Regions from separate parts of the Devosia sp. XK-2 genome, predicted to be linked through region 1. Evidence: predicted binding sites of a transcription regulator. Region 1 holds the regulator's gene; each other region holds the start of a gene.
What was found. Region 1 encodes PhoB, which activates phosphate uptake and scavenging genes when phosphate is short. Its sites were predicted from a motif close to TGTCATNNANCTGTCAT; they were not measured.

Region 1 (7,989 bases):
TTTCCGGTTGGGGCGTCGAAGGCCTACCGCCGTTGAGCCTTGGTTATATCAACCTTTTGGCGTTGGCTCTGGTGGGTGTGCTGGCAGCGCTTTGCGCGCCCTGGGGCGCGGCCCTGGCGCATCGGATGGACCAGAAGACGCTGAAATATGTGTTTGCCGTGTTCCTGGTGGCCGTGGGGCTGAACATGCTGTGGAAGGTGCTGGCGGGGTAAAGAGCCTGGCACCGAGCATGCCACTCGAGCCGCCACTCGACCTTAGGTCTCGTGGCCTTCTCGCCTCCGATCTCGCCGCCGGCGAGCTTGGCCCTACAGTGCGGCTCGAAGTCTCATGGCCCCTAAATCTCAAATCGCTCCACCGGAGCGATTGGCGGCGCGGCCGCCCTTGCCACTCAGGCGTAGCCTTCGTGGCCTCCTTGTCTCGTCGGGCTCCACCGGAGCCCGTCGTCGGCCTTGCCGACCGACGGCGGAGGGGTTGGTGGGGACGGAGTGACTACGGTGGAACCGTCCCCACCGCCCAAGCCCCCTCAAGGAGGGGATCGGGGAGCTCAAAGGCGGACCGGCCAGCGATCCGCCTATGAAAAAAGTCAACGCGCGATTGGCCGTTCGGGTTTGGCCAAATCATGGCAAATTCGCCGTTTCTGCACCGATTATTCGGCGCTGTTGTCCAAATCCCACGAGACATTGACCGTGATGGCAAAGCTCATTTCGCCCGCTTCCACGGGGACCGGCGCGGCGCTGGCCATCTCGGCCCGGGCGTACATGGGGTAGGGCTGGGGCGAATTAAAGTCCTGCCGCTCGGAAATGGATTCAAGATCGCCCAGTGTTGCATTGGCGACACCGGCATAGAGCTCGGCCTTTTCGCGCGCGTCGGCAAAGGCCTGTTTGCGGGCCTCGTCGAGCAATTCAGAAGGATCGGCGACGGAGAAGCTGACGCCATTGACGGTATTGGCGCCGACGGTCACCGACCTGTCCAGAATGCTGCCCAGTTCCTCTAGATCGCGCACGATCACCGTGACGGAATTGGAGACCTGGTAGCCGTTGATCTTGGGAGGCAGGGAATAGCCCAGATCGTCGCGGGCGTCGGAATAGACATAGTTCGGATTGACCGAGAAGCCCGAGGTCTGGATGTCGCGCGCCTCAATGCCGGCTTCCTTGAGGGCGGCGATCAATTCGGACATGGCGGCGGTATTGGCGTCGAGCGCTTCGCGCGCGCTTGCACCCTGGGTGGTGACGCCGGAATTGATCGTCGCCATGTCAGGAGCGGCACGTACTTCGCCGCGCCCCTCGATGGTGATGGTGCCGGCATAGGCAGGCAATGCAGTGGCAATCAGAGCGAAAGGAACAAGGACGCTAAAGGCACGCATGGAAAACTCCTTCAATCTATGCAGGGCAGAGATGTCTCGGCCCAATGCGTCAGTATTGCGGCGCAGATGAACCGGAGTTGAACGGAACATTCCGTGGCAGCCTTGTCAAAAAGTATGACTTAAGCGCTTCTGCACTTGCCCCCGGACGACAGCTTGGGCTAGTCACGTGGCTGACAAGCCAGGGGGCAAGAATGAGCGTGAACGACATTCCCGGCGGTATCCTTCTGGGCCGGGCCCGGATCGAAGGATTTGACCACCCTCGGATCGTGACGGTGCGCGACGGGCAATTGGTCGACATTACCGCGCGAGGCATGGCCACGGTGCGCGATATTGCCGAGAGCGGCCGTGCTGCCGAGCACGTCAAGACGGCCCCCGGAAGGGCCGTGGGCGATATCGAGACGGTCATGGCCAATGCGGCAGCGGGCAAGGCTGATATGCCGCAGCTGCTCTGCCCCGTCGATCTGCAGGCGCTCAAGGCGTCGGGCGTGACTTTCGTTGTTTCCCTGCTCGAGCGGGTGATCGAGGAGCAGGCCCGCGGCGATAATTCGCGCGCCGATGTGCTTCGCAGTGAAATTCTCGACCTGATCGGCACCGATCTGAGCCAGCTTGTGCCGGGCTCCGAGGCGGCCGTGAAGGTGAAAGCGGCGCTGATCGAGAAGGGTGTGTGGAGCCAGTATCTGGAAGTGGGTATCGGGCCAGACGCTGAAATCTTCACCAAGGGTCAGCCGATGAGCGCAGTAGGCCATGGCGCCGAGGTCGGCCTGCATCCCATTTCGAACTGGAATAATCCCGAGCCAGAAGTGGCATTGGTCGTCACCAGCGCGGGCGAGATTATTGGCGCCACGCTGGGCAATGACGTCAATCTGCGCGATGTGGAAGGCCGCTCGGCGCTGCTGCTGGGCAAGGCCAAGGACAATAATGCCTCCGCTTCGCTGGGGCCGTTCGTGCGGCTGTTTGACGGCGATTTCACGCTCGAGACGATCAAGCAGGCAGAGATCGCCCTGCGTGTTGAGGGAACCGATGGTTTCGTGCTCGAAGGCCAGTCGAATATGGCGCAGATTTCGCGAACGCCGGAATCGCTGGTGGCGGCGACCGTCGGCGCACATCATCAATATCCGGACGGGCTGGTGCTTTATCTGGGCACCATGTTTGCTCCGGTGAAGGATCGTGACGGCGCCGGCAAGGGTTTTACCCACAAGCTGGGTGATGTCGTCTCCATTTCGACACCGAGCCTTGGTACCCTCACCAATCGGGTCAATCTCTCCACCAAATGTCCGCCCTGGACCTATGGCACCAGCCATTTGCTGCGCGACCTCGCGCGCGCCAATCTTCTCTAATTCCGCGCTTCATCCTCCAGAGCGCATCAAACGAAAGGCCTCACCATGAGCGAATTGCACAAGAACCTGATCGATGGCGAGTGGGTCGGCTCGGATGGGGTCGAGAACATCAACCCGTCCAATCTCAAGGAAGTGGTGGGCGTCTATGCCCGCGCCACGGTTGAGGAAACCAAGCAGGCCATCGCCGCCGCCAAGGCAGCTTTCCCGGCCTGGTCGCGTTCGGGCATTCTCGAACGCCACGCGATCCTGAGAAAGACGGCCGACGAAATCACTGCCCGCAAGCAGGAATTGGGCGAGCTTCTGAGCCGCGAAGAAGGCAAGACCCTGCCCGAAGGCATTGGCGAGGTCACCCGCGCCGCGCAGATCTTTGACTTTTTCGCTGGTGAAGTGCTGCGCCTTTCCGGTGAAGTGCTGCCCTCGGTGCGTCCGGGCGTCGGCGTGGAAATCACCCGCGAGCCTATTGGCGTTGTCGGCATTATCACGCCGTGGAACTTCCCGATTGCTATTCCGGCCTGGAAGATGGCTCCGGCCTTGGCCTATGGCAACACTGTGGTCATCAAGCCGGCAGACCTGGTGCCGGGCTCGACCTGGGCAATCGTGGATATTCTGGTTCGCGCCGGCCTGCCCAAGGGCGTGGTTAATCTGGTCATGGGCAAGGGTTCGGTCGTTGGCCAGACCATGCTGGACAGCAAGGATGTCAATGCCATCAGCTTTACCGGCTCGGTCGGCACCGGCAAGCGCGTCGCGGCGGCCTCAATCGAGCATGGCCGCAAGTTCCAGCTCGAAATGGGCGGCAAGAACCCGACGATCGTGCTCGACGATGCCGATCTCAAGGTTGCCGTGGAAACGGTGGCGCAATCGGCCTTCTTCTCGACCGGGCAGCGCTGCACCGCCTCGAGCCGCGTGATCGTGACCGAGGGTATTCACGACAAGTTCGTCGATGCCCTGTGCGAGCGCACCAAGAACCTGCGGGTGGGCGATGCGCTTAGCAAGGATACCGAGATCGGACCCGTGGTCGATCCGAGCCAGCTCAAGCAGGACATGGACTATATCGAGATCGGCCGCAATGAAGGCGCTGAACTGCGCGCTGGCGGCAACCGCGTCAATGCGCCGACCGAGGGTCACTTCCTGCAGCCGGCCCTGTTCGTGGGCGCCACCAACCAGATGCGTATCTCCCGCGAGGAAATTTTCGGGCCGGTGGCTGCTGTCATTAAGGTCAAGGATTATGAGGAAGCCCTCGCCACGGCCAATGACACCGAATTCGGCTTGTCGGCTGGCATCGTCACGACCTCGCTGAAATATGCCACGCACTTCAAGCGCAATGCCGAGGCCGGCATGGTGATGGTCAATGTGCCGACCGCCGGCGTCGACTTCCACGTGCCGTTTGGCGGCCGCAAGGGCTCGTCTTATGGTCCGCGGGAGCAGGGCAAGTATGCTGCCGAATTCTTTACGGTGGTCAAGACGGCTTACACTGCTGCCGGCTGACCGGAAGCGGGTGCTGGATAGTGGAACGGGGCCCTGGTGGCCCCGTTTTTCGTTTCCAGGCGGTGATCAGGTTCAGGCGTTGGCGGCGAACCGCTCGTCAAAGGCATAGCCGGCGCCACGCACGGTGCGGATGGGATCAGCTTCACGGCCGCGATTGATGGCGCGGCGGAGGCGGCCGATATGGACGTCGACGGTGCGCTCATCGACATAGACATCATTGCCCCAGACGCCGTCGAGAAGCTGCTCGCGCGAATAGACGCGACCGGGATGGCGCATGAGATATTCGAGCAAGCGGTATTCGGTGGGGCCGAGATGGACGTCGCGATTGGCGCGGCGCACGCGATGGGTGGTGCGGTCCAGTTCGAGATCGCCGACCTTGAGGGCCGTGGTGACCAGATTGGGATTGGCGCGGCGCAATAGCGCGTGAATACGGGCAACCAGTTCGGGTACCGAGAAGGGCTTGACGACATAGTCGTCGGCGCCGGTCGAGAGGCCGCGGACGCGTTCCTCCTCTTCGCCGCGGGCGGTGAGCATGATGATCGGGACGCGCGAGGTTTCCTCGCGAGCCCGCAGACGGCGGCAAAGTTCGATGCCGGAGATTTCGGGCAGCATCCAGTCGAGCAGGATCAGGTCCGGGAGCTTTTCGGCGATGGCTTGCTGGGCCTCGTCGCCACTTTCGGCCGTGACGACCCGGAATCCCTCGGCTTCCAGGTTATAGCGCAGCAGGATGGCGATATCGCCTTCGTCTTCGACAACAAGAATCGTCGCGGGCATATGGATGTGCTCCGTCGGTCGGCTGCCCGTGGCAGGAGCCGGGCGTTGAATTATGGTGGTGGTCATCCCACCTTCGCGCCACTCGACCGTAGGTCTCATGGCCGTCTCGGCTTGAAAGGCTCCACCGGAGCCTTTCATCTGCTGCGCAGCACGCCTCTAAGCCTTGATCTGCTGGCGTTGCAGTTCCTGGACGTCGCTGGTGAGCTGTTTGCCGGTGGCCAGATAATAGGCGCGCTCGGCGATATTGGTGGCATGGTCGCCCACGCGCTCCAGGCTTTTCGCGCAGAACAGAAGATGGGTGCAGGTGGTGATGTTGCGCGGATCCTCCAGCATATAGGTCAGGAGTTCGCGGAAAAGCGAGGTATACATGGCGTCCACCTCGTCGTCGCGGTTGCATACGTCCACCGATGCGGCCGCTTCGCGATTGCCGTAGGCGTCGAGCGCGTCCTTGACCTGGCGCATGACCAGGGCGGTCATGTTTTTGACGCCATTATAGAAGGTCGGCTGCAGGTTGAGGCCTTCGAGCTTGAGCGAGCGGCGGGCAAGCTGCTTGGCCATGTCGCCAATGCGTTCCAGATCGCTGGCGACGTGGATCGATGTGACAATGGCGCGCAGGTCGCTGGCCATAGGCTGACGACGGGCGATCATGGAGACGGCCATCTCGTCGATATGGCGCTGCATGTCGTCGATGCGCTGGTCGGCGATGATGGTCAGGTCGGCCAATTCGCGGTCGAGCTTGAGCAGAGAGCGGGTGCCATTTTCGATGGCGACCTCGACCTGACCGCCCATTTCGGCAATGGCCTGCGCCAGGGAAAGCAGCTCTTCATTATAGGCGGTGACGATGTGGTCGGTGCCGGTATTGGGCATTTGCTACGTCCTTTTATGGCTCGCCGGTCAGCCGATACGGCCCATGATGTAGTCCTGGGTCTGCTTGTTCACCGGATTGGTGAAAATGTCCTCGGTATCACCATGTTCAATCAGATTGCCCAAGTGGAAGAAGGCGGTCTTCTGGCTCACACGGGCCGCCTGCTGCATGGAGTGGGTGACGATGACGATGGTGTAGTTTTCGCGCAATTCGTCGATCAGCTCTTCGATGATCGCGGTGGCAATGGGGTCCAGGGCCGAGCAGGGCTCATCCATCAGAATGACTTCGGGGCCGACGGCAATGGCGCGCGCGATGCAGAGGCGTTGCTGCTGGCCGCCCGAAAGACCGGTGCCGGGCTCATTGAGGCGATCCTTGACCTCCTCGAAAAGGCCCGCCTTGCGCAGCGAGGAAATGACGATCTCGTCCAGATCGGCCTTGTTGCGGGCCAGCCCATGAATGCGGGGGCCATAGGCGACATTGTCATAGATGGATTTGGGAAAGGGATTGGGCTTCTGGAAGACCATGCCGACGCGGGCACGCAACTCGACCACATCGAGCTTGGGATCATAGATGTCTTCGCCATCGAGTTCGATGCGACCGCCAACCCTGGCCCCTTCGATGGTATCGTTCATGCGGTTGATGCAGCGCAGGAAGGTCGACTTGCCGCAGCCCGAGGGGCCGATAAAGGCGGTGACGGCGCGGTCGGGAATGTCGATAGAGATGCCGTGCAGAGCCTGCTTGGCTCCATAATGCACGGTCACGTCGCGGGCAGTAAGACGGATCGGATGGTCCATCAATTCAGCGGGATTCATTGTCTGATCCAATGTCTTTTGGGTCACTTTAACCTGGCCGGCGAGCACGTCCATTTCGGTGTCTCCTTAAGCGCGCTTTTCGAGGCGGGACCGCAGGAAGATGGCGATCGCATTGAGGGTGATCATGAGCGCCAGCAGCACCATGATGGCAGCCGAAGTCCGCGCCTCAAAGAAGTTTCGGTTTTCATTGCCCTGCCAGAGATAGATCTGGACGGGCAGAGCGGTTGCCTGGTCCATGGGCGTTGCCGGGACGGCGGCCACAAAGGCGTTCATGCCGATCAGCAGGAGCGGGGCGGTTTCGCCCAGGGCCTGCGCGACGCCGATAATGGTGGCGGTCAGGATGGAGGGGAATGTCACCGGCAGCACGTGGTGGAACACCATCTGCGTCTTTGATGCGCCCATGCCCAGCGCGGCCTGGCGCAGGGAGGGCGGTACACCCTTGAGTGCGGCGCGGGTGGCAATGATGATGGTGGGCAGGGTCATCAGCGTCAGCACCAGACCGCCGACGAAGGGCGCGGACAGGGGCAGGTGCAGGACATTGATGAAGACCGCGGCGCCGAGCAGGCCGAAGACAATGGAAGGCACCGCCGCCAGATTGTTGATATTGACCTCGATGAGATCGGTCAGGTGGGTCTTGGGGGCAAATTCTTCGAGGTAAATGGCGCTGGCCACCCCGATCGGCACGGCCAGGACGATGACCACCAGCATCATATAGACTGAGCCCATGAACGCACCGGCCAGGCCTGCGGCCGCAGGCGCAGCGCGGCTGTCGACATTGAAGAACAGGGTCCAGGCGAAGTCGCGGGTGATGGTGCCGTTCTGGGCAAAAATATCGGCCAGTTCGCGAGCTGGAGCCGACAATTGCTGCTGGCCATCGCCCAGCGAGCGGTCGATGGTGCCCTTGAGCCAATTGTCGACATTGGCCGATGCGAGAAGGGTGACCGGGACGGTCTGACCCAGCAGGCCGGGATCACGCACGAATTGTTCGCGCAAAGTGTGACGTTCGCTGGTTTCGGGGATGGACAGGGCCTGGCGGCTGTCGATCTCAAATCCCTCCGGCGCGGCGCGGCGGATAGCGTCTTCGACGATACGGTTCCAGTTCACCAGGGCCAGGTCGCGTTGCCATTTGAGGCTGGCTGCGTGGTAGTCAGCATCGGACTGGCCGGCCTGGTGCTCGGGGGCAGGGCCCACATCGATAACGGCCGGGTCGAAGAAGACCTCCATATGCAGCTTGGACTGCTGGAAGGAGGGCAGACCCTTGGAAATGATCGTGGTGAACAGGATCGCCACGAAGCCCAGAGCAAGCACCACGGCGGCAATGCCGATGCCCCGGAAGATGGCTTCGCCGCGATG
Region 2 (7,989 bases), 130 kb from region 1:
CAAAGCCTTCGCCGCTGGCGTCGATGGCAAAACCTTCCACCTTGTCCAGCACATAGCCGCCGGTCGAGGTCAGATCGGGGATGAAGTCGCGCACCAGCGTCTTGGTGACTGTCGGCAATTCGCCGCCGAGCTGACCCGGGACCAGTTCGGCAACCGGCACGCTGTAGAGCGCCTTGAGCTGAGCCTTTTCCCCGATCTGGTTATCGCGTTCGACGATATAGACCAGATCGCCATGGGCGGTGATTTCCGAGAGACCCGTCCAGGCACCTTCGGCCGGAGCGTCGAGCGGGTAATTGACCGCGCCCCATTCGCCGCTGGCGATATTGTACGACACGAGCTTGACCATGCCCTTGGCGTCGTTCTTCCACTCGCGCTGAATGGCGATCCAGAGCGTAGCGTCGTCGCCCTCACCGATCATGGTGACGCCTTCGGCACCGAAGCGGATTTCCTCGGCAAGGAGTTCGGGCGGGAACGCCACTTCCTTGACGATCTTGCCCTCGGCATCGACGCGGTAGAGCGCATGCGGGATCAGCCGATCGGTGCGGCCTTCCGACGCCAGCCAGAAACCGCCCTTGCCGTCGAGCGTAATGCCTTCAAGGTCGAGCTTCTGGGCCGGGTGGCCGTTGCGGGACACCACGGTCTTGGCGGTAATGCGCGCCGGCGTGGCGGTTGCGTCAATGGTGTAGATCGAAGGCTGCGCACCCAGGAAACTGTCCGACACGCCATAGAGCATGCCGGGCTTGTCGGCATCGGCAACCAGGCCCGACAGAGCCACCCAGCCCAGCGGACGACCATCGGCATCGACATCCGACACGATATGCGGATAAACGGGCGCGTCGGCTTCGCCCATCTCAAAAATCGAAACATGCGAACGGGCCGCACCATCGGCGCCGAGATCGGTCTCATTGGCGGTAATCAGCAGGCTGCGTGCCGGGATCGCCACCGCACCTTCCGGACCTATACCGGAGGGCAGTGCCTGGACGAATTCGGGTTCCGCCCCGGTATCCTTGTAAACGGCAACCAGTGAGGCGCGTTCAAGGCCAATAAGAAGATAGGTGTCGTCACCGAACCTGGCGACGTCGACACCTTCAGGTTCCACGCCCTTGGCATCCGAACGCTTGTCCGGATAGTGGCCGAGCCGGGCAGCGAGATGATCGAGCGAGGCGCCACTGTCGAAGAGAACTTCGCCTGCCTTGTTGAAAATCGAGAAGCTGCGCGAGCCGCCATTATAGTCGCCTTCATTGGCGACGACGAAACGCTCGTCGTCGATCCACTTGACGGCATCAGGTTCGCGCAGGCGGCCGGGCTGGCTGTCGGTGAAGTCGAGCGAACCATTGTCGAGCGCGTCGATATTCTCAAGGTTGACCGAACCGGCGGAGAAATGCGCGGTCACTTCACCCGAATTGCCATCGACGATCACGAAGTGATTGTTTTCCTGCAGCGAAACGACGACCTCATTGAGGCTGTTAATCGACACATATTCCGGTTCCGGATCATCGCCGGCGATCTCGGCCAGGCCAGTCAGGTCGACGATTTTGAGGGTGGAGCAATCCACGGCGCCGTCGACGACATTGACCAGCGCCAGCGCACCGGCCGGCATTTGCGGGAGCTCGCCATCGTTGAAATCTTCGTCGCGCTCGTTCTCGATGGCCACGGCGATCAGCGAGCCATCGGCATTGCGCGCAACGGAGTCAGGCTGGCCGCCCAGATCGCATGAGGCTTCGACGCTCTGGCTGGCCAGATCAATGGTCGAGAGAGTGCCGGAAGGCTCGGTATAGCTCTGGGAGGTATTGACGCCCACAAAGACCTTGCCGCCATCGACCACGACCGTCGTCGGTTCGCCATCCAGCGCCACGAAACCGGCCGGTTTGGGCATTTTGGGATCGGTGATATCGACAAAGCCGACGCCGCCCGCCGGGCTGTCGGAATAGATCAGCGTCATCCCATCTTCGGAGACGGTGATGATTTCGGACGAGGTTTCCTCGGCGTCGGGCGTGTTCAGCGCCACTGGAAAGCTGGCAATACGGTTGAAATATTGGGCGGCCTCGACGCCGGCCGTGGACAGGAGCAGGGCTGCGCTCAACAGAGCCAGACGCTTTTGAGCAATCATGTTTGGGTCCCCCGGAATGTTGCGGGGCCCGGATTAGGACTGCGCAGAAACAGTTGCGTGACACTGGCGTGACGTTGCTGTGACAGCCCGGGCTTCTATACAGGCCGCGCCGTCATCCCTATATTGGCCAGCAGAACAAAATGAGATTCGTCAAGACTTGGCCGCATGCCCGCCCCGGTGTCGCGGACCATGGAACAGAGTACGCATGGCCGATACCGCACCCCTGCCCCGCCCGAAAGCCGGGCCGATCACCAGCCAGCTGAACCGGCGCGAGCCGGACTATCTGGCCGGGCTGAATCCCGAGCAGCGCGACGCCGTGTTGTCGACCGAAGGTCCGCTTCTGGTCCTGGCTGGGGCCGGAACCGGCAAGACGCGCGTACTGACCACGCGCATCGCCCATATTCTCAGCCAGCGCCTGGCCTGGCCCTCTGAGATTTTGTCGGTGACCTTCACCAATAAGGCCGCCCGGGAAATGAAGGATCGCATTGCCAGTCTGGCCGGCGCGTCGGTGGAGGGCATGCCCTGGCTGGGCACCTTCCACTCGATTTCCGCCCGCATCCTGCGCAAGCATGCCGAACTGGTGGATTTGAAACCCAGCTTTACCATTCTCGACACCGACGACCAGATCCGGCTGATCAAGCAGCTTCTCGAAGCGGAAAATATCGATGAGAAGCGCTGGCCCGCCCGCCAGTTCGCCGGCATGCTCGACGCATGGAAAAATCGCGGCCTCCTGCCCAAGGATGTGCCCGCCGCCGATAGCGGCTATTTCGCCAATGGCAAGGGCGGCAAGCTCTATCACGATTATCAGGCGCGGTTGAAAACGCTGAACGCCGCCGATTTCGGTGACCTGCTGCTCGAATGCATCCGCCTCTTCCGCGAAAACCCGGAAGTTCTGGCCGAGTACCACGCCAAGTTCAAATATATGCTGGTGGACGAATATCAGGACAGCAACACCGCTCAATATCTCTGGCTGCGCCTGCTCGCCCAGGGCAAACCGGCCAGCGAGGCCAATATCTGCGTGGTGGGTGATGACGACCAATCCATCTATGGCTGGCGTGGCGCCGAGGTGGACAATATCCTGCGTTTCGAGACTGACTTTCCCGGCGCCAAGGTCATCAAGCTCGAGCGCAATTACCGCTCCACCGCCAATATCCTCAAGGCCGCCTCGACCCTGATCGCCTATAATGAAGGGCGCCTGGGCAAAACGCTCTTCACCGACATTGCCGAGGGCGGCGAGCCCATTTCCTTCACGCAAGTTTATGACAGCGAGGAGGAAGCGCGCACCATCGGCGAGGAAATCGAGCAATATCAGCGCCAGGGCGAAGCGCTCAATTCCATGGCCATTCTCGTGCGCGCCTCCTTCCAGATGCGCGAATTTGAAGAGCGTTTCATTACCCTCGGGCTCAATTATCGCGTCGTCGGCGGCCCGCGCTTTTACGAGCGCAAGGAAATCCGCGACGCCCTCGCCTATCTGCGCCTTGTGGCCCAACCATCGGACGACCTGGCTTTTGAGCGCATCATCAATGTGCCCAAGCGCGGGCTGGGCGACACCACTGTCAACATGCTGACCGCCACCGCGCGCCACCAGCAGGTGCCATTGCTGCAGGCGGTGCGCATGATGGTGGAAACCGAAGATTTAAAGCCCAAGCAGCGCACGACGCTGCGATCCCTCATCGGCCAGTTCGATAACTGGGCCTATCGCGCCGAAAGCCTGCCGCCCTATCAGCTTGTAGAGCAGATCCTCGAGGAAAGCGGCTATATGGACATGCTGAGCGCCGATAAATCGGTCGAGAGCCAGGGCCGCAAGGAAAACCTCAAGGAACTCAGCCGCTCCATGGAGGAGTTCGAGTCCCTCGGCGGCTTTCTCGAGCACATCTCGCTGGTGATGGATCGCGATAGCGCCGATTCCAGCGATGCCGTCACCATCATGACCCTGCATTCGGCCAAGGGGCTGGAATTCGACACCGTCTTCCTGCCCGGCTGGGAAGACGGCACCTTTCCCAGCCAGCGCTCCATGGACGAAAGCGGCCGCGCCGGGCTCGAAGAAGAGCGGCGCCTGGGCTATGTCGGGATCACGCGCGGCCGCAAACGCGTGCGCATCTCCGCCGCCCAGAACCGGCGCATCCACGGCCTCTGGCAATCGGCCATCCCCTCGCGCTTCATCGATGAATTACCGCCTGACGCGGTGGAAGTCACCGATCGCGGCTCGGCCTATGGCGGCTATGGTTATGGCGGCGGCGCCTCCAGCCGCTTCAACAAGGCCGACCCCTTCGAAAGCGTCTATGAAACCCCCGGCTGGCAACGCGCCCGCGCCAACCAGGCCAGCCGCAAAGGCGGCGGACCCCTGACCATAGACGGCGAACTCGTCGCCCGCTCGGTTGACCTGGGCGGTCAATCCAGCGGCTACACCCTGGGCGACCGCGTCTTCCACCTCAAATTCGGCTATGGCGAAGTCATCGGAATCGAGGGCAACAAGCTCACCATCGACTTCGACAAGGCCGGGACGAAGAAGGTGCTGGAGAGTTTTGTGAAGAAGGGTAGCTAACCCTCGATCATCGCACCGTGCGCCTCGGCGATGGTCTCCGGCACGGCGGTGCGGCTTTGACAAATCTTCAAAGCCACAGAAGTACGTCCAAAACACCGCGCCGCCCTCGGGCCTGACCCGAGGGCCATATCAATCCGGCACGCGTTGCGAATGGTCCTCGGATCAAGTCCGAGGACGGCGCCGTGTGCTGGGCAACACGTTATTTAGCCGCCAGCTTGATTCTCGGTTCTATTGCCTCCCTCCCCCTTGTGGGCTTCGAAATGTGCCATGGGCCGGATTGCTCCTGTGGAGCAATCCGAATGGAGAAGGCTGGAGAGCTAAGCTCGACGGCGGAGCGCCGCTGGACCCGAAGGAGCCTAGCAGAGCTTGGGTGGGGGTTTGGTAGCTAGGTGTTCAGTCCCGAGCGTTCGGTTCGCGTCACCAACACCCCCACCCTCATTCCCTCCCCACAAGGGGGAGGGAGGCGCTGGAGCCAGAATATCGCCCTGACACGCGCTGCCGTGTTGACGCAGACTGTTGGCAATCATAGGCACTCGGTTCACTCCCGTTCGCCAAACACCTCCTTGGCGGCCATCAACCCGTTCAGCGCCGCCGGAAAACCTGCATAGACCGCCATTTGCATGATGGTTTCGACGACTTCGTCCTGGCTCAGGCCGACATTGAGCCCGGCATGGATATGGACCTTGAGTTGTGGCCTTGCATTGCCCAGCGCGGTCAGCGCCGCAATTGTCGCCACTTCCCGCGACTTCACGTCCAGTCCCGGCCGCGAATAGATATCGCCAAAGGGAAATTCGATGACGTAACGGGCAAAATCCGGCGCAATATCGGCCAGTGAATCGATCACGGCCTGCCCCGCCTCGCCATCAATGGCGGCTAGCGCGCGCTGGCCCCGTTCAAATCTGTCGTCATTTGTCATGCTGAAACCTCGTCTGCATTAATCGCCATAGCCGGCGATCTTGGCGTCGAGCACGTCGAGGCAATCTGTTAGGTCCCGCACACGCTGCCGCACCACCTGCCGATGGGCAACCAGCAAGTCCTTCCGGGCCGCTTCCGTCCCCTCGCCCGCGGCGCGCAGACGGGCATAGGCCAGCATGTCGCGAATGGGCATGCCTGTGGTCCGGAGGTGTCCCAGAAATTCGATCCAGATCAGGGTGCGTTCATCATAGGAGCGATGCCGCGACCCGTCCCGTTGGGCGGGCGGCATCAGGCCGATGCGCTCATAATAGCGTATCGTATGGGCAGGAAGACCCGAGCGGGCGGCCAGTTCACCAATCTTCATCACATGCCTTCGCGTCTCGACCCGGTCTGGCTACAACTTTGAGCGCGCTCCAAGTCAAGCGCAATGCGAACCCACGATCATTCGGCCCCAAACGTCAAACGCATCTTCATTGGCCGGCGCTCAGCACCCATATTGAGCCATATCAACAAGGAGCCACACCCATGATCATCTCGACCACCCCCAATCTCGAAGGCCGGCCGATCCGCGACTATCTCGGCATCGCCACCGGCGAGGTGATCGTGGGCGCCAATATCTTCAAGGACCTGTTCGCCGGAATTCGCGACATTGTTGGCGGCCGCTCCGGCGCCTATGAGGGCGCCCTGCGCGACGCGCGGCACGAAGCCTTCCGCGAACTGGAAGAAGAGGCCCGCCGCATGGGCGCCGATGCCGTAGTCGGCGTCGATATCGATTATGAGGTGGTGGGCCAGGGTGGCTCGATGCTGATGGTCTCGGTATCGGGAACGGCGGTGCGCCTCTGACAGTTCGCTGGACCCCAGGAACGCGCCCGGAACACCGCGCGAGCCAAGCTTGGAACCTACGGGTCCTTCGCCCCCTCGCCCCTCAGGGGAGAGGGTTGGGGTGAGGGGTGAAGGCCTGTCGGCCAAGACACGGCGCTGCCCCCCTCATCCGGCGCTACGCGCCACCTTCTCCCCTCAGGGGAGAAGGGTAACCACCGCAAGAACCGGTCAATTGCAAGGCGACGTCACTAGACCCCGATCCCGCCCATGGGCTCGGTTTCAAAGCGCTCGGCAAAACCGGCAATCAGCGGCCGCGCCTTGGCAATGGTCGCCTGCACATGCGGCAATTGCAGCGAGGCCATGTGTTGCTCGCGGCTGTCCCACACTTCGGTGATCCAGATGCCATTATCGCTGCCCGGATCGCGAGCGATGACATAGGAGCGGCAGCCCGGCATGGGCGCGTTTCCGTCCAGCATGACGGATAGCAGCGCCTCGCGCTTGCCTTCCACTGCCAGCATACGGCCAATCAATCCATACATTCGTCTTCCTCTCATTCAGAACAAATGATGAACACACACGACCGTATCGTCAAGCCCCGTCCTTGACTTCGCCCCCACCTCTGACGCAAGGAGAGCCACCCCATCAGTTCAAGGCCCGCCATGTCCGTCGACCAGCTTTCCGTGTCCCTGACCAAGGAACAGGCCTATGCGCTTGTCGATGCCGTTTCCGAGCGCGACGACCTGGCCCTGACCGCCTCCGCCCATGAAAATGAAGAGACCGGCGAATGGGTTTTCGAGGCCACCTGTGACAGCCCGCCCGATGTGGAGGCTTTTGCCGAGCTGGCCCGCCAGGTGTTGGGCGGTGACGTGGCCTTCTCGGTCGCGCCTATCGATCCCGAGATCAACTGGGTCGCCAAATCGCTCGAAGGCCTGGCCCCCGTCGTCGCCGGCGGCTTCTATGTCTATGGCAGCCACGAAACCGGCGACATTCCCCCAGGCCTGACGCCGATGAAGATCGACGCCGCCCAGGCCTTCGGCACCGGGCACCACGAGACGACCACCGGCTGCTTGGAAGCCATCGAAGCCCTGCTCACCAGCCGCACGCCGGCCCGCATGATCGATATCGGCACCGGCACCGGCGTCCTGGCCATCGCGCTTGCCAAACGCCTTGAAGCGGTCATTCTGGCGACCGATATCGATCCCATCGCCGTCACGACCACCATCGACAATGCCGTCGAAAATGGCGTCGGCGACCAGATCGATGCCATCGAAGCCACAGGGCTCGATCACCCCGAAATCATGGCCCGCGCACCCTATGATCTGGTGGTTGCCAATATTCTGGCCGGCCCATTGACCGAATTGGCGCCCGGCATCGGCCAGATCACCCAGCCCGGCGGCACCGCCATTCTTTCGGGCATCCTCAACACCCAGGCCGATGGCGTGATTGCCGCCTATCAAGCCGCCGGCTTTGCGCTTGAGGATCACCTGAAGCGGAAAGACTGGACCACACTGGTGCTGGAAAAGAACTGATTCTTCTCACCATTGGGGAGAAGGCGGCGCGTAGCGCCGGATGAGGGGCTTTGAGCCGGGGAAAGAAC
Region 3 (7,989 bases), 1.4 Mb from region 1:
TGCCTTAGTGAGTCGGGAGCATTTCCGGCTGATTTGTGGCAACTCCAAGGCAGCGTACAAATGCCCAAATAGTAACCACTTGCTTGGCCGAAATTTCAATACGCCTATATTTTGTGCATTTTTGCCGCGGCAATGACGCGCTTGCCTCCCGGACGGCCAGAGCGGACAATGGGCGGCAAGGAGATCGATATGTCCCATCCCGGCGCGCAGCGGCATGACGTTATCATTGTAGGGGGTGGCCCTGTGGGCATGACCCTGGCGTTGGCACTGGTCCGTTCGGCGCCCGGTATCGATGTCGCCCTGGTGGACCGCCGGCCGCTCTCGGTGCCACGCGACAATCGCGCCTCGGCCATAGCTGCGGGCGTGCGCCGCATATTCGAGGCGCTGGGCGTCTGGAAGGACATGGAAGGCCAATCCCAGCCCATTGCGCGCATGCAGATTACCGATTCGGGCAGGAACGACCTGTCGCGGCCGCTTTTCCTCAGCTTTGACGGGGATGTGGCGCCGGGCGAGCCTTTCGCCCATATGGTGCCCAACCAGGCCAGCAGCACTGCGCTGATGGCGGCGGTGGAGAATGCGATTACCGTTGTAGCGCCCGCCGAAATTACCGATTGGGCCGCCGAGGGTGCATCGGGGCGACTTGCCCTGGCTGATGGCCGCATGCTTGTGGCGCCCCTGATCGTGGCCGCCGACGGAGCGCAATCCAATCTGCGCAAGCGCGCAGGTATCGGAACCGTCGGCCACGATTACGGCCAGACGGGCCTGGTGGCGACCATTGCGCACGAATTGAGCCATGAGGGGGTGGCTTACGAACATTTCCGGCCCGCCGGCCCCTTTGCCAGCCTGCCATTGCCCGGAAATCGCTCCTCTCTGGTCTGGACGGAAACCAGCGCCGATGCGCCGCGCTTGCTAGCCATGGCGCCGGACGATCTGGCCGCGGAAATCGAGGCAGCGATGGGATCGGTTCTGGGCCGCGTTACGCTCGAGGACAAGCTCATGGGCTTTCCGCTGCGCCTGCAATTGGCACGGAGCTTTATCGGCCCGCGCCTGGCGCTGATCGGCGATGCGGCCCATGTGGTACATCCCATTGCCGGCCAGGGGCTCAATCTGGGGCTCAAGGATGTGGCGGCATTGGCCGAAGTGCTGGTGGAGGCCCTGCGCCTCGGCCTCGATCATGGCGGACCGGATGTGCTGGCGCGCTATCAGAGCTGGCGGCGCCTCGACACCGCCTCCATGGCCATGGTCACCGACGGAATGAACCGGCTGTTTTCTAATGATGTGGCCCCCGTTCGGGCCCTGCGCGATTTCGGACTGGGCCTTGTCGATCGCGCCGGTCCGGTCAAATCCGCTTTGATCCGGGCCGCAGCGGGTGTCGGTAGCGGCGCCCCAAAACTGCTCAGCGGCATGCCGATCTAGAACGGTCAGTCCACCCTATCGCGAGTGGTGCTGGATTTCCTCGGGGTCCACGTTGCGGGCTTCTTCGATGCTGAGCAGGGGCACACCCTTGCGGATGGGAAAGGCCAGCCGCGCGGCGACCGAGATCAGCTCGGTCCTGTCGGCCGTGAGGGTCAGCCGGGTCTTGGTCAACGGGCAGACCAGCATTTCGAGCATTTGCGGTGCCACGACGTGGCGCGGCTCGGGCCCGGTGGGGGGCTCGGCCATCAATTGAGCGGCGCGGCGCCGTCCGTGCCGCCGCGCGCCATTTCATATTCGGTCATGGCGATTAGCGTCTCGGCGCGCTCTTCGAGGGTTTTGGCTTCGAGCAAAACCTGCTTTTCCGCCGCCCCATAGGGCGAAACCATGCAGCAGAAATTGACCAGATCCGCGGTGCCGGTCGATTCGATCTCTTCCCAATTGAGCTCGAAATTGGCGAATTCGGCATAGTCGCGCATCATCTTGACGAAGCGGGCGCGATCGACCGCGTCCTCGCCGTGATTGCGGGAAAAATCGGCCTCATAGCCTTCGGCAGAAATCACGCATTGCCGATAGGGGGTCATCACGGTCAACTCATGGAGCAGGCGGAAGCGGGTGACCCCTTCGAGAATAATGAAATAGCGGCCATCGCCGCTTTCCTCGAAATGGGTGAGGCGCCCCAGGCACCCCACCGATTGCAGCGGGGCGCGACCCTTGGGGCTCTCCTCGCTGGTGTCTTCGGGCTGAATCAGCCCGATCAGCCGGTCCCCACGCAGGGCGGCGTCAACCATCTCGATGTAACGCGGCTCGAAAATATTGAGCGGACGGTGCGCGTAAGGCAATAGCAGCGCGCCGCTCAGCGGAAAGACCGGAACGGATTTGGGCAGCTCTGCGGGGCTGGTCGGGCGCTTTGGCATTCAGGATATCCTGTCAGGAAAAGAGCACCGCCGAAAGGAGGCGACGCCCCTTGAGCGTGGCGGGGTCCTTGGGGCCCCAAGCTTCGAAGAATTCAAGCAGCTTCTTGCGCGCCGCTTCGTCGTTCCATGCCCGGTCGCGCTTGAAGCTGGCGACCAGGGCCTCGGCGGCCTCCAGGCGCTTGCCTTCGGCATTGAGGACTACAGCCAGGTCGAGCCGGGACTGATGATCGTCCGGATCGGCGGCAATGGCCGCTTCCAGGGTGGCCGCTTCGGAGAGGCCGGCCGCCTCTTCCTTGAGGCGAATGGCATGGCTATGGGCGATATAGGCATCGCCGTTGCGCTTGTCCTCGGGCACCAGATCGAGCGTGGCCTTGGCCTGGTCGATCTCGCCGGCGCTGACATAGACGCCGGCCAGGCCGATCAGGGCCTCGGCATTGTCCGGCGCATGCTGCAGCACCATGCCGAAAATCTGGGCGGCCTGGCCCAGGTCACCGGCGGCCACCGCCGCCTTTGCGGCCTCGTTGGCCTGGGCGATCTGGGCCTCGAGCGAATCGCCACCATTGGGCTGAGCACCACCCGCGGCAGAAGCGGCGGCAATCAGCTTTTCGGCAAAGCGGCGCACTTCGCCTTCGGGCATTGCGCCCATGAAGCCGTCGACCGGGCGGCCACCGGCAAAGGCAAAGACGGCCGGAATGGATTGCACCCCGAGCTGACCGGCAATCTGGGGATGCTCGTCGATATTGATCTTGACCAGTTTGATCTGGCCGGCCTTTTCGGTGACGACCTTTTCGATGGCGGGCCCAAGCTGGCGGCAGGGCCCGCACCAGGGCGCCCAGAAATCGACGAGCACGGGCACGTCGAGCGAGGCATCGATAACATCGGCTTTAAAGCCGGCATCGGTGCCCTCCCGGATCAAGTCGGCGGGCACCGGGGCGGCGGCAGGGGCGCCATCAAAAGACAAGGTCATGGTTTTCCACTCTTCGACTGGGCAGGAAAGGCAGCATTCGCGGCCTTTTTGCGCCCGCGAATGCCCAACTGGCAAGCCCCGATTCCCACAGGTTTAAGCAAGAAAGACAAATCGTCAAAAAACCGGGTTGCAATCGGATCAGCGATTGGGCATATAGCGCCCGTCGCCGCACTTACAAGTGCTGCGAGACGGAGCGCGGGTGTAGCTCAGGGGTAGAGCATAACCTTGCCAAGGTTAGGGTCGTGGGTTCGAATCCCATCGCCCGCTCCAGTTTCCAAGGTATCGCAAGCCTTGGTGCAAAGGGTCCTTCGGGACCCTTTTTGCTTTTTTGGCACCGCTCATGGCAGTGCTATAGTATTGATATTACGAATAGATTGGCGGCAATTGAGTGGTCTGCGCGGTGTGAGCGCGCCGTGAGACACGGCGGCTCTTCAGCGCGGCGCCCAAACGCGAATTCAGGCCAGCAGCATGACGCTTCCGATAATGGCGGCCACCCCTCCGGCGCCGCGCAGAAGGCGCATGCCAGAAGGCCCCCGCTCGATGATCAAAGCGGCACCAACCAGACCGATCACATGCAGCCCGGCGGTGGTCAGCAGGAATCCCAGGACATAGAGGGCAGGACTTATCGACAGCGGCATTTCCGCACCATGGGCATGCCCATGGGCAAAGCCGAATGCGAGGGTGGCCGTCAGTGCAACAGGAAGCGCGACGGGTCGTGCCCAGGTGATCGCGACGCCAAGCAGCAGAACGGAGCTGGCAATCGTGGCCTCCATGCCGCCCACCGCGAGCCCGACCATGCCCACAGCGCCCCCCACCAGCATCGCGAACAGGAATGCCACTGGTACGCGCCATAGGGCGGCCCCGCCCAATTGGGCGCTCCATGCGCCAACCGCCACCATCGCCAACATGTGATCGAGCCCGGTCAAAGGGTGGATAATGCCGCTGCCCGCAAAGCCATGGGCGAAAGCCGGCGTTGACCAGACAAGGGCCAGAATAATGAGAAACGGTTTCATGAAGCGACCTTTCCAATGCGATGATCACGCGTGATCCGAACCAGCGCCAGGATCGCCGGAATCATGGGAAAGAGCGCCGTATACATGCCTGAGAAATATTCGTAGCCACTATCCAGCATCATCATCCGCCGGATGGGAAAGACGATGAGATGGGTCGGCTCACCCAGAATCATCCCCACGATCAGGAACCAGAAGATGAAATTGCCGATTGCCTGCCGCTTCCATAGGCTCCAGGCGGCAAAAAACCAGACCACGGGACCGATCAGGCCAATCAGGATCATAAAGTCGTAGTCGCTCCAGGGCTGGCCGGAGATTTCCGCGATCATGCCATTGAAGTTGGTCAGGGCCTCTTCACCCACGTGAATGTAGAAGAGGGTGAGCAGCAGGAGGAAAAGCGGCACCGACCAGGAGGGGTCGGCGGGAACCCGAGAAGTGGTGAGCCACCAGCCGATAATGCCGCCCAGCATGGAGCCACCTACGATGAAAACGGGCAGCGGCCCTGCCTGGGTGAGAAGGGTGGCGCTGTAAACACCGACCGATGCGACAAAGAGGGCGGCCCAGAGCAGGCGCTGGCGATCGCTGAGCGGAGGCGGAACCTCAACTCTAGCGGCTTTGGGCGCCAATAGCCGCTGCAAAAGCACCAATCCGACCCCAATAAGCGCCAGACTCAATGTGGCCGAGACCAGGACCAGCGGTCCGGCGTCTGCGGCAAAGCCGCCGGCCAATTGCACAACGCCCTCGGACACCGCGTAGAGCGCCGCCCACCAGGCCATATATCGGCCCATGGGTGCGCGCCGGCTCAGCAAATACCCGCCGAAAAGAATCACCGTCGCCGGAGTGCAAACCAGGAGCACGAACCAGTTCGAGCCTGTGAAGGCGAAGGCCGGGCTGAACAGGCCGACGTAGTGGGTTGCCAGCAGTTCCACCCAGCCGCCGGCATAGCGTGCCGCGGACAGCGCGACAAAGAGCGGCGGAATGGCGAGATAGGGCGAGAGCAGGTTACGGGTTTCGGCCTCGCCCACATCATATGTCCAGAGCCAGGCAGCAAAGGCGATAGCGCTGATTGCGGCAATGAGTGCTGCCGCAAAGGGTCCGACCAGAACGATGGCCGCGGCGATGAGGGTGAAGATGCAAGACAGGACGGTCAGTGCGGAGGCAAGCTTTGACGACATGACGAACTCCATTGTTCAACACTTGTTGACTTTTATGATGGCCACTTGCGTTTGTCAACAAATGTTGAAAAAATGCCGGCATGACGCAAAGCCTGGCCCCATCGAAGTCCGAACGCACGCGGGCGCGCATTTTTGAGACCGCCAAAAGCCTATTCGCCGAACGCGGCTTTGACGGCGTGTCCGTTCGCGATATCGCTGAGGGAGCCAATTGCGACCCGGCACTCATCATGCGCTATTTTGGCAGCAAGGACGGATTGTTCGCCGAAGCCAGCGAATTCAACCTGCGCCTGCCCGACGTGAGTGGGTTGTCACCGGAGGAGACGGCAAGGCGCCTTGCTGCCCATTTCGTTGCGATTTGGGAGGATCGGGAAACAGGCGCGCGTTTTCAGGCCCTATTGCGTTCGGCTCCCTCGCATGAGCCTTCCGCCACCAGGCTGCGCACAGTCTTTGCAACGCAAGTTGTCCCGGCACTGGCCAATGAGCGCACCGAACCGCAAACCCTGAGTGCAGTATCGAGCGTGCTTTTGGGGTTCGCCATGACTCGCTATGTCCTGCGATTGCCGCCGATTGTCGAGATGCCGGCGACGCACCTCTCCGAATATGTTTTCTGCTGTCTTCGGGCAATCCTGTCCAACCAGCCGGAGGCAGACTGAAGGTTCAGGGCCTCGGTCACCCTGTTTCACCGGTGATCATGTGACGACCTCGCTCGCGCCTTATTTCCTTTTGGACGCAGATATTGGCCCCGGCGCAGCAGGATCGGCAATTTGTCATGTCAATGTCACCGGCTATGGCCAAAGCCGTGGCGACACGTGTTCGACCATGGAGACACATATGGGTTCCCCTCTCAGCCGGCGGCATTTTCTGGCCTCGGGACTGGCGGCAGCAGCGGTCTGGCCGATGCTGGGGTCGGTGCGAGCAGCGCGGTTCGACCGCGATCCCTTTGCCCTGGGTGTCGCGTCCGGCACCCCCACGCCAACCAGTATTGTCCTGTGGACGCGGTTGATCTTTGCCGATGCCGAACCCGATATGGCCGATCCCTTTTCCTTTGCGCCTTTGCCGCAGCATCCGCCCCTGGATGTGGCCTGGGAAATTGCCTCAGATGAAACCTTCGCCCTGGTCGAACAGGCGGGGATCGCCAGCGCTCGCCAGGAATGGGCCCATTCAGTGCATGTTGAAGTGGAGGGGCTGGCGCCCGATCGCTGGTATTTCTACCGCTTTCGCTGCGGCGATGCGCTGAGCCCGGTAGGGCGTACCCGGACCGCGCCGGCGCCCGAGGCTGCCAATGGCCGCTTCAGCCTCGCCTTTGCCGCCTGCCAGCAATATGAGCAGGGCTGGTATAGCGCCTATCGCGACATGGCGGCGCGCGATCTCGACCTGGTCGTGCATCTGGGCGACTACATCTATGAAAAGAGCTATGGGGCCCAGCATGTGCGCTCGCACGGCACTGGGGCACCGTCGCTGCTATTCGAATATCGCGACCGCTATGCGCTTTATAAGTCCGACCCGGATTTGCAGGCGGCCCATGCGGCCTTTCCGTGGCTCGCGACCTGGGACGACCACGAGGTGGTCGACAATTATGGGGGCGATGCCTCGCCCAGCGATCGCAACCGCGCCGCTTTCCTCAAGCGCCGGGCCGCCGCCTATCAGGCCTGGTATGAGCATATGCCGGTGCCGCCATCGGCGGCACCCAATTTCGACGCCCTGCGCATCTATGGCCATCATCGCTTCGGCAATCTCGTTGACCTGACGCTGCTCGATGCGCGGCAATACCGCCATCCGGCGCCGGGCGCACCGCAGCCGGCCGATCCGGATCGCTATTCCATGCTTGGTCGTGAACAGGAGGCGTGGTTCGACCGCACCATGCAGGCGAGCGATGCCAAGTGGTCGATCATCGGGCAAACAACGCTGCTGTCCGCGCGCGATCTCGAACTGGGGCCGGGCACCCGCTATAGCGATGATGGCTGGGACCATTATCGCTCGGGCCGTGAGCGGCTGCTGGCGAGTATGCGGGGGGCGGGTATCGCCAATCCATTGGTGATCGGAGGGGATCTGCACGCCTTCTATGCCGCCGATGTGCAGGCGGCCGATGGTGCATTGGTGGCCAGCGAATTCGTCACCGGCTCGATCACCTCCAACCCGCCATCGGCCAGTGCCTTGGCGACGGTGATGGCGGAAAACCCGCATATCAAGTTCGGCGAGGCACGAAAGCATGGCTATTGCCTGCTGCATCTGTCGAGCGACCAGGCGCGGGTGGAGCTGATGGCTATTTCCGACCGCAAGGACCCCGCGGCGACGGCGGCAAAATTCCAGGAATTTGCCGTGCTGGACGGCATGCCGGGCGTCAACCGGGTCTAGACCGGACCGGCACTCGACCCTGACGGCCCGCAAATGGCCTGCTCTATCAGGCGGTTTGCCCGACCTCCTGGCGCAGCCAGTCGCAAAAGGCACGCGGCCCCAGCCGCTGATCGCCCTCGCGGATCAGCGCAAAGTACCAATCGGGCCCCTTC

Region 2: V8Z65_RS10995 (esterase-like activity of phytase family protein) is a predicted target of PhoB. The motif match lies at 2,168-2,184, and genes of this name have one in related genera.
Region 3: V8Z65_RS18495 (alkaline phosphatase D family protein) is a predicted target of PhoB. The motif match lies at 6,248-6,264, and genes of this name have one in related genera.

The regions. Positions count from the first base shown of each region.
Region 1 covers NZ_CP146608.1:2,375,202-2,383,190, reverse strand. The annotation lists gene V8Z65_RS11630 (sulfite exporter TauE/SafE family protein) at 1-212, shown strand, start outside; gene V8Z65_RS11625 (SIMPL domain-containing protein) at 647-1,363, opposite strand; gene V8Z65_RS11620 (fumarylacetoacetate hydrolase family protein) at 1,555-2,700, shown strand; gene V8Z65_RS11615 (aldehyde dehydrogenase family protein) at 2,746-4,185, shown strand; gene phoB (phosphate regulon transcriptional regulator PhoB) at 4,258-4,959, opposite strand; gene phoU (phosphate signaling complex protein PhoU) at 5,116-5,826, opposite strand; gene pstB (phosphate ABC transporter ATP-binding protein PstB) at 5,854-6,636, opposite strand; gene pstA (phosphate ABC transporter permease PstA) at 6,703-7,989, opposite strand, start outside.
Region 2 covers NZ_CP146608.1:2,243,312-2,251,300, forward strand. The annotation lists gene V8Z65_RS10995 (esterase-like activity of phytase family protein) at 1-2,110, opposite strand, end outside; gene V8Z65_RS11000 (UvrD-helicase domain-containing protein) at 2,316-4,655, shown strand; gene V8Z65_RS11005 (carboxymuconolactone decarboxylase family protein) at 5,194-5,571, opposite strand; gene V8Z65_RS11010 (MerR family transcriptional regulator) at 5,590-5,934, opposite strand; gene V8Z65_RS11015 (heavy metal-binding domain-containing protein) at 6,096-6,413, shown strand; gene V8Z65_RS11020 (putative quinol monooxygenase) at 6,641-6,931, opposite strand; gene V8Z65_RS11025 (50S ribosomal protein L11 methyltransferase) at 7,052-7,921, shown strand.
Region 3 covers NZ_CP146608.1:3,757,358-3,765,346, reverse strand. The annotation lists gene V8Z65_RS18535 (FAD-dependent monooxygenase) at 190-1,416, shown strand; gene V8Z65_RS18530 (Trm112 family protein) at 1,432-1,662, opposite strand; gene V8Z65_RS18525 (LON peptidase substrate-binding domain-containing protein) at 1,662-2,330, opposite strand; gene V8Z65_RS18520 (co-chaperone YbbN) at 2,344-3,297, opposite strand; tRNA gene V8Z65_RS18515 (tRNA-Gly) at 3,493-3,567, shown strand; gene V8Z65_RS18510 (HupE/UreJ family protein) at 3,753-4,310, opposite strand; gene V8Z65_RS18505 (hypothetical protein) at 4,307-5,482, opposite strand; gene V8Z65_RS18500 (TetR family transcriptional regulator) at 5,563-6,135, shown strand; gene V8Z65_RS18495 (alkaline phosphatase D family protein) at 6,314-7,837, shown strand; gene V8Z65_RS18490 (LysR substrate-binding domain-containing protein) at 7,884-7,989, opposite strand, start outside.